One region of the Pseudoalteromonas sp. APC 3893 genome, then DNA from elsewhere that is predicted to be linked to it. Evidence: predicted binding sites of a transcription regulator. Region 1 holds the regulator's gene; each other region holds the start of a gene.
The links. The regulator LexA, encoded in region 1, represses DNA repair genes until DNA is damaged. The targets are predictions, from matches to a motif close to TACTGTATNNNNATACAGTA.
Positions count from the first base shown of each region.

Region 2: the regulator LexA is predicted to act here: its motif matches at 2,412-2,431, upstream of QMA12_RS00110 (exonuclease domain-containing protein).
Region 3: the regulator LexA is predicted to act here: its motif matches at 2,143-2,162, upstream of uvrD (DNA helicase II).
Region 4: the regulator LexA is predicted to act here: its motif matches at 1,549-1,568, upstream of ruvC (crossover junction endodeoxyribonuclease RuvC).

Region 1 covers NZ_JASDCD010000005.1:68,022-72,156, reverse strand. Annotated here, with positions in the region: gene ctaD (cytochrome c oxidase subunit I) at 1-1,108, opposite strand, end outside; gene coxB (cytochrome c oxidase subunit II) at 1,108-2,250, opposite strand; gene lexA (transcriptional repressor LexA) at 2,661-3,278, opposite strand; gene QMA12_RS08870 (hypothetical protein) at 3,373-4,135, opposite strand, start outside.
Region 2 covers NZ_JASDCD010000001.1:24,905-29,039, reverse strand. Annotated here, with positions in the region: gene betB (betaine-aldehyde dehydrogenase) at 1-1,438, opposite strand, end outside; gene betI (transcriptional regulator BetI) at 1,440-2,030, opposite strand; gene QMA12_RS00110 (exonuclease domain-containing protein) at 2,451-4,135, shown strand, end outside.
Region 3 covers NZ_JASDCD010000023.1:51,346-55,480, forward strand. Annotated here, with positions in the region: gene QMA12_RS18730 (dUTP diphosphatase) at 1-418, opposite strand, end outside; gene QMA12_RS18735 (peroxiredoxin-like family protein) at 540-1,169, shown strand; gene QMA12_RS18740 (YacL family protein) at 1,209-1,577, opposite strand; gene QMA12_RS18745 (hypothetical protein) at 1,693-1,917, opposite strand; gene uvrD (DNA helicase II) at 2,227-4,135, shown strand, end outside.
Region 4 covers NZ_JASDCD010000001.1:629,226-633,360, reverse strand. Annotated here, with positions in the region: gene ruvB (Holliday junction branch migration DNA helicase RuvB) at 1-346, opposite strand, end outside; gene ruvA (Holliday junction branch migration protein RuvA) at 354-974, opposite strand; gene ruvC (crossover junction endodeoxyribonuclease RuvC) at 977-1,501, opposite strand; gene QMA12_RS02885 (FtsX-like permease family protein) at 1,650-4,135, opposite strand, start outside.

The DNA.
Region 1 (4,135 bases):
AAGTGAACAACACAATAAACGCAATACTGAATAACATAGGCACTTCAAAGCTTATTGAGCCTCGCCACATGGTCGCCACCCAGTTAAATACTTTTACCCCTGTAGGTACCGATATCAACATGGTTGAATACATAAAAAACAATTCAGCAGCCACAGGCATACCCGTGGTAAACATATGATGTGCCCACACAATAAAACTTAGTAATGCTATTGATGATGTGGCATAAACCATCGAGGCATAGCCAAATAGTTTTTTCCGTGAAAAGGTAGGCACTATGGTCGATATGATGCCAAAGGCAGGTAAGATCATTATGTACACTTCAGGGTGACCAAAGAACCAGAATATATGCTGAAACATCACCGGATCACCGCCACCGGCCGCATCAAAAAAGCTAGTGGCAAAGTATTTATCTGTTAGTACCATGGTCACAGCGCCTGCTAAAACAGGCATAACCGCAATCAATAAAAACGCAGTAATAAGCCAAGTCCATACAAACAACGGTAACTTCATCCAAGACATACCAGGGGCGCGCATATTCACTATGGTAACAATCACATTGATTGCCCCCATAATGGAACTAATGCCCATAATGTGAACGGCGAATACAAATAAAGCCGTGTTGTCATTACTGTAAGTCGTAGACAGCGGGGCATAAAAAGTCCAGCCAAAAGCGGGGCCACCACCTGGCATAAATAGTGATGCTAATAGAATCAAAAACGCAAATGGTAGAATCCAGAAGCTCCAGTTATTCATTCGCGGTAATGCCATGTCTGGCGCACCAATCATCAGGGGTATCATCCAGTTTGCCAGCCCAGTAAATGCCGGCATGACAGCACCAAACACCATTATCAAACCATGGACTGTGGTCATTTGATTAAAAAAGTGCGGGTCAACTAATTGTAATCCTGGCTGAAATAATTCAGCACGGATCACCATCGCCATGGCACCACCGATCAAAAACATGGTCAGTGAAAATATTAGATATAAGCTCCCGATATCTTTATGGTTAGTCGTAAACAGCCAACGCTTAAACCCAGTTGCGCAGTGATGATGTCCAGCATCGTGATGCGCAGCGCCGTTATTATTTTCGTCTGTTATGCTACTCATTACTTAGCCTCCGCAGTTGCATCAATCAAAGCCTGAATTTGGCTAGGTTGAACCACATCACCCGTGTCATTACCCCATGCATTACGCTTATAGGTAACAACCGCCGCAAGTTGCTTTATCGATAGTTGTTTTACAAATGCTTGCATTGCAGTGCCCGGGCGACCATGAACTACGACATCAATATGCTCATTAACATCTCCCAATACCACAGGGCTATTTTTAAGCGCCGGGAAGACGCCAGGTAACCCTATACCGGTAGGTTGATGGCACGCTGCACAACTGGCCATATAAACTTGTTCACCTAAGGTCATTAATTCTTCTTTAGATAAGGTTTGATCCATCAATGCTGCATCTGCGGCAGCCGCTTTTTGTTTAGCTTGCTTGGCATCGGCTAACCAATTAACAAAATCTTGCTCAGACTTCGCTTCAACCACCACAGGCATAAAGCCATGATCTTTACCGCATAACTCAGCACACTGGCCGCGGTAAATACCTTCTTCGTTAATTTTGGTCCATGTTTCGTTTATAAACCCAGGGTTGGCATCTTTTTTAACTGCAAAATCAGGCACCCACCATGAGTGAATAACGTCATCCGATGTCATTAAAAAGCGAATCTTTTTGTTGATTGGTAAAACTAAAGGTTTATCAACTTCGAGTAGGTAGGTATCTGTTTTATCGGCTTGGTTGGCAATTTGGTCGTTCGGTGTTGATAAAATTGAATAAAAACTAACGTCTTCCCCCATATATTCATAATGCCACTTCCACTGAGAACCTGTCACTTTAATGGTAATGTCAGCTTTGCTGGCATCCTCCATCGCAATTAAGGTTTTTGTCGCAGGCACTGCCATTGCAATTAGAATGACAAACGGAATCGCAGTCCAAAGTATCTCAACCTTGGTGCTTTCATGGAATTGGGCAGGTATCGCCCCTTTTGATTTGCGGTGATGTATTAAAGCCCAAAACATAACGGCAAAAACAATCACCCCAATCACACAACAAATTATAAATATTGTCATGTGCAGTTGATAAACATTATTACTTATATCGGTTACACCTTCGCGCATATTAAATTGACTATTTGCCAATAATTGCTGCGGCAGCATAAATAATATAAGGCACAAGGTAGAGCTCAGTTTACCCATGTGACGGCTCCTTTTGATGCTATTGCTAACGCAAAGCGAAAAGGCGGCACTGCTTTTTTCGCGCCAATTCGTTATTTTTATTGTAACTGGTTAAATTAATCTCTTCGCATGCAACAATAAATTGCAGCAAGGCCCCAAAAGATCAGTCGTTAACACAGTGTATTAACCAATTAGTTAAAAAATGAACAATTAGCAAGTTTTAGTGCAAATAAAATTCTATTTTGGTGCAAAAATAACAATACAAAATCAGCGCGTTATTTTAAATTCAGGTGAGGAAAGAAATGGCTAAAAGCAGGAGGTATCTAGCTTATATAGAGCTTTAGTAGCTACAGACAAGTGCTAAAACTAGCAGTTAAATAAAAATATAAAAGTGAAAGCACCAAATATCACCAATTTGGTGCAAAATAGGTTTACATCCAATCAGCATTACGGATCACACCGACTGCAAGCCCTTCAATATTAAAAGACTCATGCTCTAAGTCTACTTCAATTGCAGAAAACTCTTCATTTTCGGCGTGCAACAAAACTTTACGCCCGGCTTTTTCTAGGCGCTTTACAGTTACATCATCATCAACACGCGCTACCACTACTTGGCCGTTTTCAGCAACTTGGGTTTTATGCACCGCAAGTAAATCACCATCCATAATGCCAATATCTTTCATACTCATGCCTTGTACACGCAATAAAAAATCAGCGGCAGGCTTGAACATTAAAGGGTCAATCTGGCAATGGCTTTCAACATGTTGTTGCGCCAAGATAGGTTCACCCGCTGCTACTCGGCCTATTAATGGTAATCCGAGCTGCTCTGGCTCATCTTCTTCCACCAGCTGAATACCGCGGCTTGCACCCGGCTTCATTTTAATAACACCTTTTTTAGCCAGTGCTTTTAAGTGCTCTTCGGCAGCATTAGCGCTTTTGAAACCTAAAGTTTGCGCAATTTCAGCACGCGTAGGTGGCATGCCAGTATCTTTGATAAACACTTTGATTAATTCAAGAATTTGAGCTTGACGATTCGTTAATGGGCGCATACAACTGGTTTTCCATACAGTACATTTAACTGTGAGTATATACAGTTATTTGAAAATCGCAAATTTTAAATTCGCTAGCTTTAACCCTTCTTGATTACCATCTGGTACTCAGCAATAAAGTAGCGCTATTTAAACCATCATCAGATTTCAAAGATGAGCCTAAACCAAACTTCAACGCTATATGTTCATTAAACCAATACTGTGTTTGCAACTCATAATTATCATCTCGATCGCCTCGCCCATGTACGTTAGCAACTACGCCAACAGACCAGTCTTGATTAACGTAATACGCTGCTCGGCCTTGGATGTAACGATACCGCCCTGCCAATTGCTTTGCCTCTATATCCCAGCCTTGATTATTATTGATATTAGTCCAGCGAATGTAAGGCGCATAACTCCACTCAACCGAAGTTAGCTCCTCGCTTGGATAAAAGTGACGTGTTTCTTCCACCCGACTATAAAAAGCAGTTAAGCCAATTTGCAATTGATCGTTTATTTGATTACCTATCGATGCATTGAGCAAAGAACTATCTGATTGCCAAATACCGCTATCATCATCCACATGCTGTACACCAGCCGCCAGAATAACGCCATGCTGCCAATAATAAGTCGCATCACTGGTAATATAATACAGGTTATCATTAGCAAACCCGCCGATAGCGACATTACTCACTCGATGCAAATGGCTTTTCAACTCTTGAGGGCCCGATAAGGCGTCCAAATCATCATTAAAATAACGATACCTCGCGCCTAGAAATGCTTTATCTAACCCGCTTAAATCTGTAAATCCCACTTCAACTTGATGGTTTATAGCTGCATAACTTGGAAAAGCTAAGCCGCTAATAAATATCGCTATT
Region 2 (4,135 bases), on a different contig from region 1:
TACCAACATAAATTGATTTAGTTTGGGTATAATGTTCAAGGGTTTCGATACCGTTTTCACGGCCAATACCCGATTGCTTATAACCCCCTACAGGCATTTCTGCTGGTGAGTTGCCATAACTGTTGATCCAACAAATACCGGCTTGTAACTGATGAATAACACGGTGTGCCCGTTTAATGTCTTTGGTAAATACACCTGCTGCTAAGCCTAAATGGGTATCGTTAGCACGACGAATTGCATCGTCTTCATCATCAAACACCAGCACGCTCATTACTGGGCCAAAAATCTCTTCTTTAACAATCGTCATGTCATCGGTGCAATCAGTGAAGACCGTAGGCGCGACAAAATAACCATTTGGTGCAGAGTCAGGTTTCAGTGCTTTACCACCAGTAAGTAACGTTGCGCCCTCACTAATGCCCTTATCAATGTAACCCATCACTAATTCATGATGATTTTTTGAAATAAGCGCACCTAAGTTTACCTCAGGGTTCATTGGGTCTCCGGCAATAATGTTTTGCTCAGTGCGCGTTTTAAGCTCATCAATAAATTGCTTGTACACATTTTTGTGTACATAAATACGTGTGCAATTAGTGCAAATTTCACCCTGGGTATAAAAGTTACCTAACATAGCTGCGCTTACCGCTTGCGAAATATCAGCATCATCAAATACTAATAATGGCGACTTGCCACCAAGCTCCATAGTCACATCTTTTAGCGAACCTGCTGCACTAGCCACCACTTTTTTACCTGTGCCGACTTCACCAGTGAACGATACTTTCTCGATATCATCACTTTGTGTTAACCATTGGCCAACCTCAGCCGCACCTTGTACAACATTGAACACGCCTGCAGGTACGCCCGCTTCAAAAAAGATTTCAGCCAGTTTAATTGCGCCAAGAGGGGTTTCTTCAGAGGGTTTAAAAATAAGTGCATTACCTGCAGCAAGCGCAGGTCCTGATTTCCAACATGCTATTTGCAGTGGGTAGTTCCACGCACCAATACCTGCACAAATTCCTAAAGGCTCTTTGCGCGTGTAGTAAAAATCTTCACCGACCATTTGCTGTTGACCAACTTGTGCAGGAGCCAGCCCTGCAAAATATTCAATAACATCGGCGCCGGTTTGTACATCAACACACTCTGCTTCTTGCCAAGGCTTACCTGTATCGAGTACTTCAATTTCTGCTAACTCATCGTTGCGTGCGCGTAGTAATTCAACGGCTTTTAGTAAAATACGGCTACGCTCGATAGGCGTCATTGCTGACCACGTTGCAAAACCTTGTTTTGCACTTTCAGTGGCTGCATTTTGTACAAATGCATCAGCGACTTCTACATGGTAAATTACTTCATCGGTGGCAGGATTTTTAACCGCGAAAGTCTCGCCGCTTTGATTCTTTAAAAAATGACCGTTGATAAAATTTTGATAAACAGGCGTTGTCACATTAAGCTCCATACTGTTTGATAAGTGAATTTACATAGCCTTTGGCTAATTGCTCGCAATGTTCAAATTGATCTTCGTCAGACTTACTCAATACAGCCCTTAACCATAAACCATCAATCATGGCAGCGCATAGTTCTGCTGCAAGTTTGGCATCTGCATCATTCATCAATGCTTTGAATGAACTTGTTAAGTTACTAAAAAGGCGGCGACTATTAACGTTTTGTAAGCGATGTAATTGCGCATCATGCATTGACTGCGCCCAAAAACTTAACCATGTTTTTGTTGTATCGCTTTGCAATTGTAAGCGCGCAAAGTTTGCCTCAACGATAAAAATCAACCTTTGCTCAGGCGTTGTCGTTGTAGTTACACGTTTAATTAACTCACGTTTTAAGTTAGATAATAAATAGCGCACAGTCGCTTCTATCAAGCCTTGTTTACCACCAAAATAGTGGCTAATAATACCCGAAGACAAGCCTGCTTTTTTACTAATGCTATTAATAGTTGTGCCCTGTAGGCCAAACTCAGCAACCGACTCAATAGTGGCGTCAATTAGCTGCTGACGACGGACAGGTTCCATTCCAACTTTAGGCATAATTTTTATTAATTGAACGTTCAATAAAAATAAAGGTTAGAGTAAGTGAACTGATAATTCAAGGTTGACAAACTGTGAACGTTCTAAAGTGACATCAACAATGTGACGCTAAGTTACTGTATTAACTTCTATAACTTGGCTTAGAAAAAAGTTGCGAAAAAAACCGAAAAGGAGTGATTTTCTGGGTAAAAACGGCAAAAATTAGCTATGTTATGTAGTAGCTTTGTGCCACAGTATAAGATTCAATATTTTATATAACGAGAAAATGAATAAGGAAACTCAATGTCTAATTTTAATGAATATAATAATCAAGTAATGGCCAACATCCTCAAACAACTTGCACAGAACAACAACACTTGATTACTTTACCCAAACAATAGATACTGTTTTTTTATACAGCTATCAGCAAACGGTAAAGTGATGCGTAAAGAGCTTCCAGCGAAATATTATTTAGCTCATTTTAATGAGTTACTTACATTTATAAATACTCAATGCAGACACTTGTTAGAGCAAAAGCACATTGATTTTATTACAAAAGTTAATAACTTAAGTGAGCAAGCCCAATGCATGCTCTCGCGTATTTTTTCACGAAAGCCTTTGTTAGTGGCAATACATACGCTTAATTATGATGAAATACCCAGCCCGACACAGGCAATTGATGAGTTAAAAAACGCAGGTCTTATTGCACACCCAAGCCATAACGACTACCAGCATCTACTCGCTCACTTAACAAAACCAGCATTACTTGAGCTACTAGCGCCGTTTACAGCGGCAGTGAATATAAAAAAAAGCGCAACAAAAGCACAATTAGTAGCACAAGCCTGCGATTTCTTTACCAATAAACTCGAGTATTTAACCCCTGTATATAGTCAATTTATTATTAATAATCGCGCTGATATTTACGAGTATTTTGAGTTTTTATATATCGGCCGCTTAAGTAGTGGAGATATCAATCATCAAAATAGTTTTGTACTGCGTGATTTAGGCGTTAGAGCAACAAGACAAAGCCATAATCAAAGCTTAGCGCGCTTTGATACTTTAGATGAGGCAAAATCAAACTACGCGTTAAACCGCTTTCGCTTAGCATTTAAAAGTGCACAAACTGATGACGACTATCACGATTTAGCTCACAACGTAATTGCGCAGCAAGCACAAGGCACGCTGGCAATAACTCTTAAAAACAAGTTATTACTCAGGCTCTACCAACAACTTAAAAAAGTAAATGCAGTAATTAGCTTTAGTATTTTAAATGCCTGTGAAAACAGCTCCGAAGCCACAGAAATACAAATACGCGAGCAATATCGTCAAGGCAATAAAGACTGGGTTAAAGCAAAGCTTGAAGAGATCGTCGAAAATCCAGTGACCGATGATCTGCTCTATTTTGCCGATGACTTCTTAATGCGCAAATTTAATAAACAAACCCGCTCTCGCTTAAGTACTATGCTTGCCGATACAAAGTGTGTAATTGAAATAGATGAGATTTATCGCGGCGATGTAGAGCAAGGGGTGGCACAGTATTACGAAAACCAAGGCTTTCAAGCATTTAACACAGAGAACACGCTTTGGCAAAGTCTATTTGGCCTGGTATTTTGGCATGAGCTTTACGTAGAAACTCCTCACCCACCGTGTAATGAATTTGATTTATTTCCACACGTATTACGCACTAACAGTTTTTACCAACTACAACACCAGCAAATCAATACACTACTGACGCAACTGCAAACACCTGACGATTTACTAAAGCATGTGTGCAAAAACGCGGCGCGCTATTTTGAGCAACCAAATGGCTTATTTCGTTGGCATAGTGAGCTGTTAAAACCACTTGAAGTACTGATTTTGAATAGCCCTATCACAGCGCTAAAAAGCCACTTAAAAAACATGACTATGCGCTTTTTAGAACTAAAAGATGGCTACCCAGATTTAATGATTTTAAAAGACGGCACCGTCTATTTTGAAGAGGTAAAAGCACCCGGTGATAAACTCAGGCGTAATCAGCTAACCACCATCGATAACCTGAAACAATCTGGATTTAACGTACAAATTGCAGCTGTGAATTGGGTTAATGATCCTAACCGCATTTACAGTGTGGTCGATATCGAAACAAC
Region 3 (4,135 bases), on a different contig from region 1:
CGTCAATATTCATACCGATTTGTACCATACAACCAGCGAATGCTTCTGCATTAAACACTTTATCGGCAACAGCTGATGCAGCTAGAATTTCAAGGGTTTGTTTGAAGTCATCAGCTGTTTTTGGCGAATTTAGCTGCTTTTCTAGCTGTTTAGCCAACTCTAGATAGCTTGTCTCTCCGTCAATGCGCAGCGATAAACCAAAATGAAAAATATCTACAAGTTCAAGGATTACTTGTTCTGTATCTGGAGTTTGTTTTTTCCACCATTTCCAACCGTAGTGATCTAGCATTTCAGCACATTCAACCCAAATTGCGCGGTTCCACTCAAAACCTTGGCTAAACCATTGCTCATGAACTTTGGTATTCATAGCGTTTTGCATTTCTAGCATCACCACTAGTTTATTTAAATTGGCAGACATGTCTCTTCCAGTTGCTATTTTAATTAACGCTAATAATACAGATAAATTCAGTTTGATGAAATTGTTTATCTTGCTAGCCTGTCTTGTAACCGAACGTTTAAACAATCAATAAGGGAATGAAATGCTAAAACCTATTCTACTCGCTTGTTCCGTACTCATTAGCACAGTTGTATCTGCTGCAACAGCTACAAACATCGCCAATGAAGCTGAAAAAGTCAGCCCACTTATGCCGGGGTTAATGGTTCCTGCTACAACATTAAAAGATAAGGATGGGAACAATGTTGTTTTAAGCAAACGCTTCGCAGAAAAAACAACCGTGCTTATCGTTTACCGTGGCGGCTGGTGCCCGTATTGTTCAAAGCAATTAGCTAGCATTCAAAATATAGAGCAACAAATCGCTGATTTAGGTGCGCAGATTATTGCAGTATCACCTGACAGCCCAGAAAAATTAGCTGAGAGTAAAATAGACTCACCTAATTATCAGCTACTTTCAGACGATAGCCTTACACTAAGCCAAGCGCTTGGCCTTGCATTTTATTTAGACGATAAAACAGCGACTATCTATCGTAACAAACTAGGTGTGAACTTTGTGTCGTTAGATGGCAAAGCTAAGGTAGCACTGCCTGTACCTGCGGTATTTGTAGTAGATAAAAAGGGGCTAGTTAACTTTCAATACGCTAATCCAAACTATAAGGTGCGCTTAACTGAAAACTTACTATTGGCAGCAGTAAAGTCAGTCGCTGAACAATAACCCCCTTTATGATTGACTAGCAGGACCTCTATGCCCTGCTTATCTTCCTGAGGTAAATTCTTGCCAAGAGTTAATTAAATCAACAAAGTCTTCAAAGCCACAGCCACTGCTAAGCCCGTTTTCTTCAAGCATGAGTTCATCATCTTGATAAGCGATTAAATCTTCTGAATCTTGGTGCAATGCATGGGCTTCAAAAATGGCCTCATCTTTATTTAAGATCAAGTCTATTTCTTGGCCTTGTAAGGTAAGCGGCTCATAGCAACTGGCAACTGACGCAATTAAAGCTTGCACCATGGCTATTTTATCTTTGCCGATTTCTTCATTTAACCAACGGCCAATCACGGCATGTTCGCTACTGATTTTAATACGCAGCCCACTGATAGGATCGCGTATAAATTGATATTCCATAACTCTATTCCAGTACTGCTAATACACAAGATTATAACCTAGTAAGATATAAATAACGAAAGTCAGATACAAAAATAGCGCTATAAAGCGCTATTTTTATCTTTCGGTAAACCTACTACCGGTAGGTTCTAAAGCGTGCGGCATCAATGATCGCCCACAAATGAAATATTGCACCTATGATAGGAGGGATTACCAAAAACCATAGCGCATAACCGCCAAAAACAATTATTGCGAAAACAAGAGCTGCCAAAATTCGCCCTTGTACTAGCTGCCCTAGACCTGGAAAAAATATATTACAAATTGCTGCGATTACATTACCGCCTGAACCTTGCTCTGCCATGTTAACCTCAATTATTAATTTGATTTTCTTATTAGATACTTACACACTTCATGCCAATTATTTAATTCATTAATAATCAATACTTTAAAACTATAGTGACAAAAACGACTTATCTTAAATCGTGATTTTTACTAAATATCAGTCAAATTGGCTACAGCAAATATTGTTTATGACACTAGCTTAGCTAAAAAGCCTTATGAATAAAATAAAGAACATTTTAAAATTAACTGTTTATAAAAACAGTATTTTATTTAGCCTAACAAAAACACCTGTTATACTGCCTGCAATATTGATTGAAAAGGCGTGATGATGGACGTTTCAGAATTACTCGATGGCTTAAATGACAAACAACGGGATGCCGTAGCTGCTCCACTGCAAAATATGCTGGTGCTCGCAGGCGCTGGCTCTGGTAAAACTCGAGTATTAGTTCATCGTATTGCGTGGTTAATGCAAGTAGAACAAGCATCTGCTTACAGCGTTTTCGCGGTAACCTTTACCAATAAAGCAGCAAAAGAAATGCGCTCTCGGGTTGAAGAAACACTCGGCGCACCAGTCGGCGGTATGTGGATAGGTACATTCCATGGTTTATCGCATCGCATTTTACGCGCACATCACCGCGAAGCTAATTTACCTGAAGCATTTCAAATCTTGGACTCTGACGACCAACTAAGAATGATCAAACGCTTATTAAAAGCGATGAACATCGATGATAAAAAATGGCCTGCTAAACAATTTGGTTGGTACATCAGCGCGAAAAAAGATGAAGGTCTTCGCCCAAAAGACATTCAAGCTTATGATATTAATGAGCAAATGATGCTTAAGGTTTATACTGCTTACCAAGAGGCTTGCGATCGTGCCGGTTTGGTTGATTTTGCCGAAATTCTGCTCCGCAGTTTTGAAGTCTTAAAAAATAACCCAACCTTACTGCGCCATTATCAGCAGCGCTTTGCCCACATGTTAGTAGACGAATTCCAAGATACCAACACCATTCAATATGCATGGCTTAAGCTACTTGCTGGCGATACCAATAGCATTATGATTGTTGGTGATGATGATCAAAGTATTTATGGTTGGCGTGGTGCAAAAATTGAGAACATCAAACGTTTCTTAACTGATTTTGAAGCCGAAACAATTCGCCTTGAACAAAACTACCGATCAACAGCCACTATTCTTAAAGCATCCAATGCGTTGATTCAAAACAACTCAGACCGTATGGGTAAAAGCTTGTGGACTGATGGCAATGAAGGTGAGCCAATCTCTATCTATGCTGCGTTTAACGAATTAGATGAAGCACGTTTTGTTAGCAGTAAACTACGTAGTTGGCTTAATGCGGGTAATGCATTACAAGATGCGGCTATTTTATATCGTAGTAATGCGCAATCGCGGGTACTTGAAGAAGCCATGTTACAAGAAGGCTTAAAATACCGCATTTATGGCGGTATGCGATTCTTCGAACGTCAAGAGATCAAAGATGCTTTGGCTTATTTACGCCTTGTTGGTAACCGTCAAGATGATGCTGCATTTGAACGTGTCATCAACACCCCTGCCCGTGGTATTGGCGATAAAACCCTAAGCCATATACGAGATTGTGCTCGTGCTGAATCGTTACCTCTTTGGTATGCGGCAAAAGCCGTTGTTGAACAGCAGCACTTATCTGGCCGTGCAGCTAGCGTTGTTAGTAAGTTTGTAGAGCTTGTTGAGCATATAGAAGAAAAAATTGGCGAGCTTACACTCGAAGAGCAAGCCAAGTACGCAATTCAAACATCGGGCTTAATGGCCATGTACCAAGCAGAAAAGGGCGAGAAAGGCCGTGCCCGAGTAGAAAACTTAGAAGAGCTTATTAGCGCGTGTGGTCAGTACGAATTACCCGAAGACGAAGAGTTTAGTTCACCACTGCAAGGCTTTTTAGCCTACACCTCGCTTGAATCAGGTGATGGCCAAGCAGAAGAACATGAAGACGCTGTGCAAATGATGACACTTCACTCAGCAAAAGGTTTAGAGTTCCCGCTAGTATTTATGGTGGGTGTTGAAGAAGGCATGTTCCCTTCTCAGCAGAGTAATGAAGAATCTGGCCGTTTAGAAGAAGAGCGCCGCCTGTGTTATGTAGGCATGACACGTGCAATGGAAAAGCTTTATATTAGCCATGCCGAAAGCCGCCGTTTATACGGCCAAGAAAAATACCACAGCCCGTCACGCTTTTTACGTGAAATGCCTGAAG
Region 4 (4,135 bases), on a different contig from region 1:
GTATTTCATCAATAAACAACACATCACCTTCTTCAAGGTTAGTTAATAACGCCGCTAAGTCCCCTGCTTTTTCAAGTACAGGGCCAGAGGTGGTTTTAATATTTACATTTAGCTCATTGGCTACAATATTAGCTAACGTTGTTTTACCCAGCCCAGGAGGACCAAATATTAATAAATGATCGAGTGCTTCACTACGACTACGTGCCGCCTCAATAAATATTTCCATTTGCTGTTTAACATGAGGCTGACCAGTGTAATCTGCCAGTAATTTTGGCCTTATGGCACGATCAACAACATCTTCGTTACTTTGCTCGCTTGCGTCTATGAGACGATCCGCTTCAATCATGGTTTACTCACAACATTGATTTTAGAGATTCTTTAATCAGATTCTCTGTAGACATACCCGGTTTACCAACAGCTTTAACTGTTTTTTGTGCTTGAGCTAGTTTATAGCCTAAAGAAACGAGTGCAGATACCGCATCGTCTGCTGCATTATTTGCGACCAGCGTATCGTTTGCAACCGGTTCAATAACTGCATTATCGCTAAATGGTGTGAATAAGTCATTACCCCAGTCTTTTAGCCTGTCTTTCATTTCAAGAACCAGGCGTTCTGCGGTTTTTTTACCAACTCCAGGTAGTTTTACTAGGCTGGTTGCATCTTCATTGTTTACACAACTGACAAACTGTTGCGCCGACATACCGGATAAAATTGCAAGCCCAAGCTTTGGTCCTACCCCATTTGCTTTTAATAGTTCACGAAATAACGCTCGCTCTATTTTATTATTAAAACCAAATAATAATTGTGCATCTTCTCGTACCACAAAATGGGTATATATAACGGCATTTTCACCAACATTCGGTAAATCATAAAAACAGGTCATCGGCATGTTTACTTCATACCCGACACCGCTGACTTCAATGAGTATTTCTGGCGCTTGTTTTTCAACTAACACACCATTTAAGCGACCGATCATATTTATTTCCTTAATCTTCCTCTAACGGTTTTTGAAGCACTACCCGCTAGTTTTATTAAATTTTGTTCAGAGTGTGCATGGCAGATTGCGATGGCAAGCGCATCTGCAGCATCAGCTTGAGGAGTACCTGGCAACTTTAAAATATTTTTAACCATTTGCTGTACTTGGGACTTGTCAGCCCCGCCGTGCCCAACTACAGCTTGCTTTATCTGCCTAGCTGAATACTCAAACACAGGTAGCTCAGCCATTGATGCCCCCACAATGGCAGCCCCTCTGGCTTGACCAAGCTTTAGCGCTGAGTCTGGATTATGGGCCATAAATACTTTTTCAATTGCAAACGTAGTTGGCGAAAACTGCTCGATAAGCTGGCTAACACCTTGGTAAATCATTTTTAATCGAATAGGAAACTCGTGTTCAGCTAATTTGATACAACCACTGCCTAAGTAGTTAAATTTAGCGCCTTGGTGTTCAATGACACCATACCCCGTTAAACGAGAGCCGGGATCGATCCCTAAAATAATAGCCAAACGCTACCCTACACCTATTAATCGTTAATATGGCAATAATGCCAGAGCACTGTATAAATTACCAGTGCTCTGTTAATTTTAAATAAATCAAAAAAATACCCGCTAATGCGGGCATTTAAAAAATCAACTCGAAAGCTTATTTATAGACTTAAGCCAATGAACGCAATAACCCTTGTGTATTTTTGCGCATAGTTCGGGCAATCATTAAATAACCTAACGCAGCTACAAATACACCGCCAGCGATAGGACCAATTAACCAAATATGCGGGTGTAATTTACCTGCTAGTTCAAACATTTCTCTTTGTACAATAAATAATGCTAAGTCACTGATAAGCGCTGCAACAAACCCAGCAGTAGCACCAAGCAGTAAAAACTCATACAAAGTGGCATTTTTTATTAAACGGCCTTTAGCGCCCAATGTCCGCAAAATCACAATTTCTTGCATCCGTTCACCAAGGCTTGCCTGCACTTGAGAAATAAGAACCAAAGCACCGCATAACACAACAATCGCTAATACAAAGCCTATTGCCAGCGATACTTGCGAAATGGTAGAACGAATTTGCTTAACAAAGCTATCAACATCAATCGCATTAATTGTTGGGTATGTACGTAAAAGCTCACTAAAATCTTGTTTTTGCTCTGCTTCAATACGTACTGACGATATATACGTTGCAGGAAAATCGGCTAAAACATCTGGGCTTAAAATAATAAAGAAATTAGGCTTTAATGTCGCCCAGTTTACTTTGCGTACACTGGTTACTTTCGCGTCAAACGACTGTGCGCCAATTAAAAACGTTAACGTGTCTCCGAGTTTAATATCAAGCCTATCAAGCATCGATTGTTCAACTGATGCCTCAGCAGTCGCACCATCAGCAAACCACTGCCCATCAATAATTTCATTATGGGCCGGCGGTGTTGCAAGCCAAGTTAAATTAAGCTCACGGCCAATACCAGAGCGAGCTTCTTCATCTTTTTTCTCGTTGTCTTCAAGTGAGACTTCGCGGGCAACAAGCTCGCCATTTACCGCATTAACACGGCCACGTATTGTGGGGTAAAACTCTGAAACAAGAATATCTTTTTGTGCCAAAAAGGTATTGACTTCAGGCAATTCAGTTTCAGTTATATTGACTAAAAAAGCATTTGGCGCATCACTGGGAAGTTGTGATTCCCAATCTGAGATCATGTCATTCTTAAGTACAATTAAAAACAAAAGCAATTTGATTGCCAATGAAAAACTAATCAACTGCACAGCATTGGCATTCGCCCGCTTTTGAATAGACGCTATCGCTAACGACCAACTATTACCTGGGCGCAAGCCAAGTTTACGACCGCCACCAAAAATTAATCGCGACAAGCCAAATAATAAACCAATCAGTACAAGAGTAGAGATAAATAAAATTGCGGTGATTTTTAAATTATTACTAAACAACCACATTAATAAAAACACTGTAACGCCAGACATCGCTAAATGTATTTTACTTACTAATAGCTTATCACCTAAGTTACGGCGCAGTACTCTCAATGGCGGTATATCGAATAGGTCAAGTAGCGGTTTGATAGAAAACATTACCGCACAAATCACACCGGTGCTAATAGCCACAAGCCATGGCTTTATACCTGCAGCGGGTAACGTGTTATTCATTGATTTTGCAAGGTAATCTGTGGCTATTTCTTGTAAACCAAACCCAATTAGTAAACCTACAGCGACTGAGAAAAAACACACCATTGATAAATGCAGTAAATAGATTTTTCGAATCGTAGTGCGGCTACCACCAAGGGTTTTCATCATAGCTACTGGGTCATATTGACGTTCACAATAACGTTTCGCCGACACGGCAATCGCCACAGCTGCTAAAATGATTCCTAACAAACCCGCTAATAACAAAAAGCTCTCTGCACGGTTTAAGCTATTAGCAATAGGCGATTGTCTGTCTTTTACCCCATACCACTGTTGGTTTTCTTGCATTTGCGGCTTTAGCCAGGTGTAAAAATCGCTAATATCTCCTTCGTCACCGGCATAAAGTTGGCGATAATACACCCGACTACCCGGCTGGATAACTTGCGTCTTTGCTATATCTGTTTCGTTGAGTAGTACGCGTCGGCTACTTGAAAATATATTAAAAGGCGCATCAGGCTCTTCGACTAATACTTTTTCGATAGTAAATTGCGCAGCGCCCAACTCAACTGTATCGCCCACTTTGACGTTTAAAGCATAAAAAACAGACTCGCTAAACCAAACGTTACCAACACTTGGCCCATTTGTTGCAATTTCTACGTCGCCTGTCAAAGATGATTTAATTTTTAACTCACCCTTTAAAGGGTAGTGCTCGGACACTGCTTTAACGGAACTTAATTGCATTTCATCATTAGCAAAAAGCATAGTGTCAAAGTAAGTTAGTTTGGCCGTTTTTAAATTATAGCTATCGGCCTCAGATAAATAATTATCAGGTAATGCATGACTACTTGCCAGTACACGGTCTGCAGCGATAAAGGCACTGCTCTTTTGTGCAATACTTTGGCCTATTCGATCAGTTACCATTGATAAAGTTAAAACGGTTAAAACAGCCAATGAAATAGCTGCGCAGATCACCGTTAGCTCGCCGCGACGAAATTCACGGCTAAACAATTTTAATG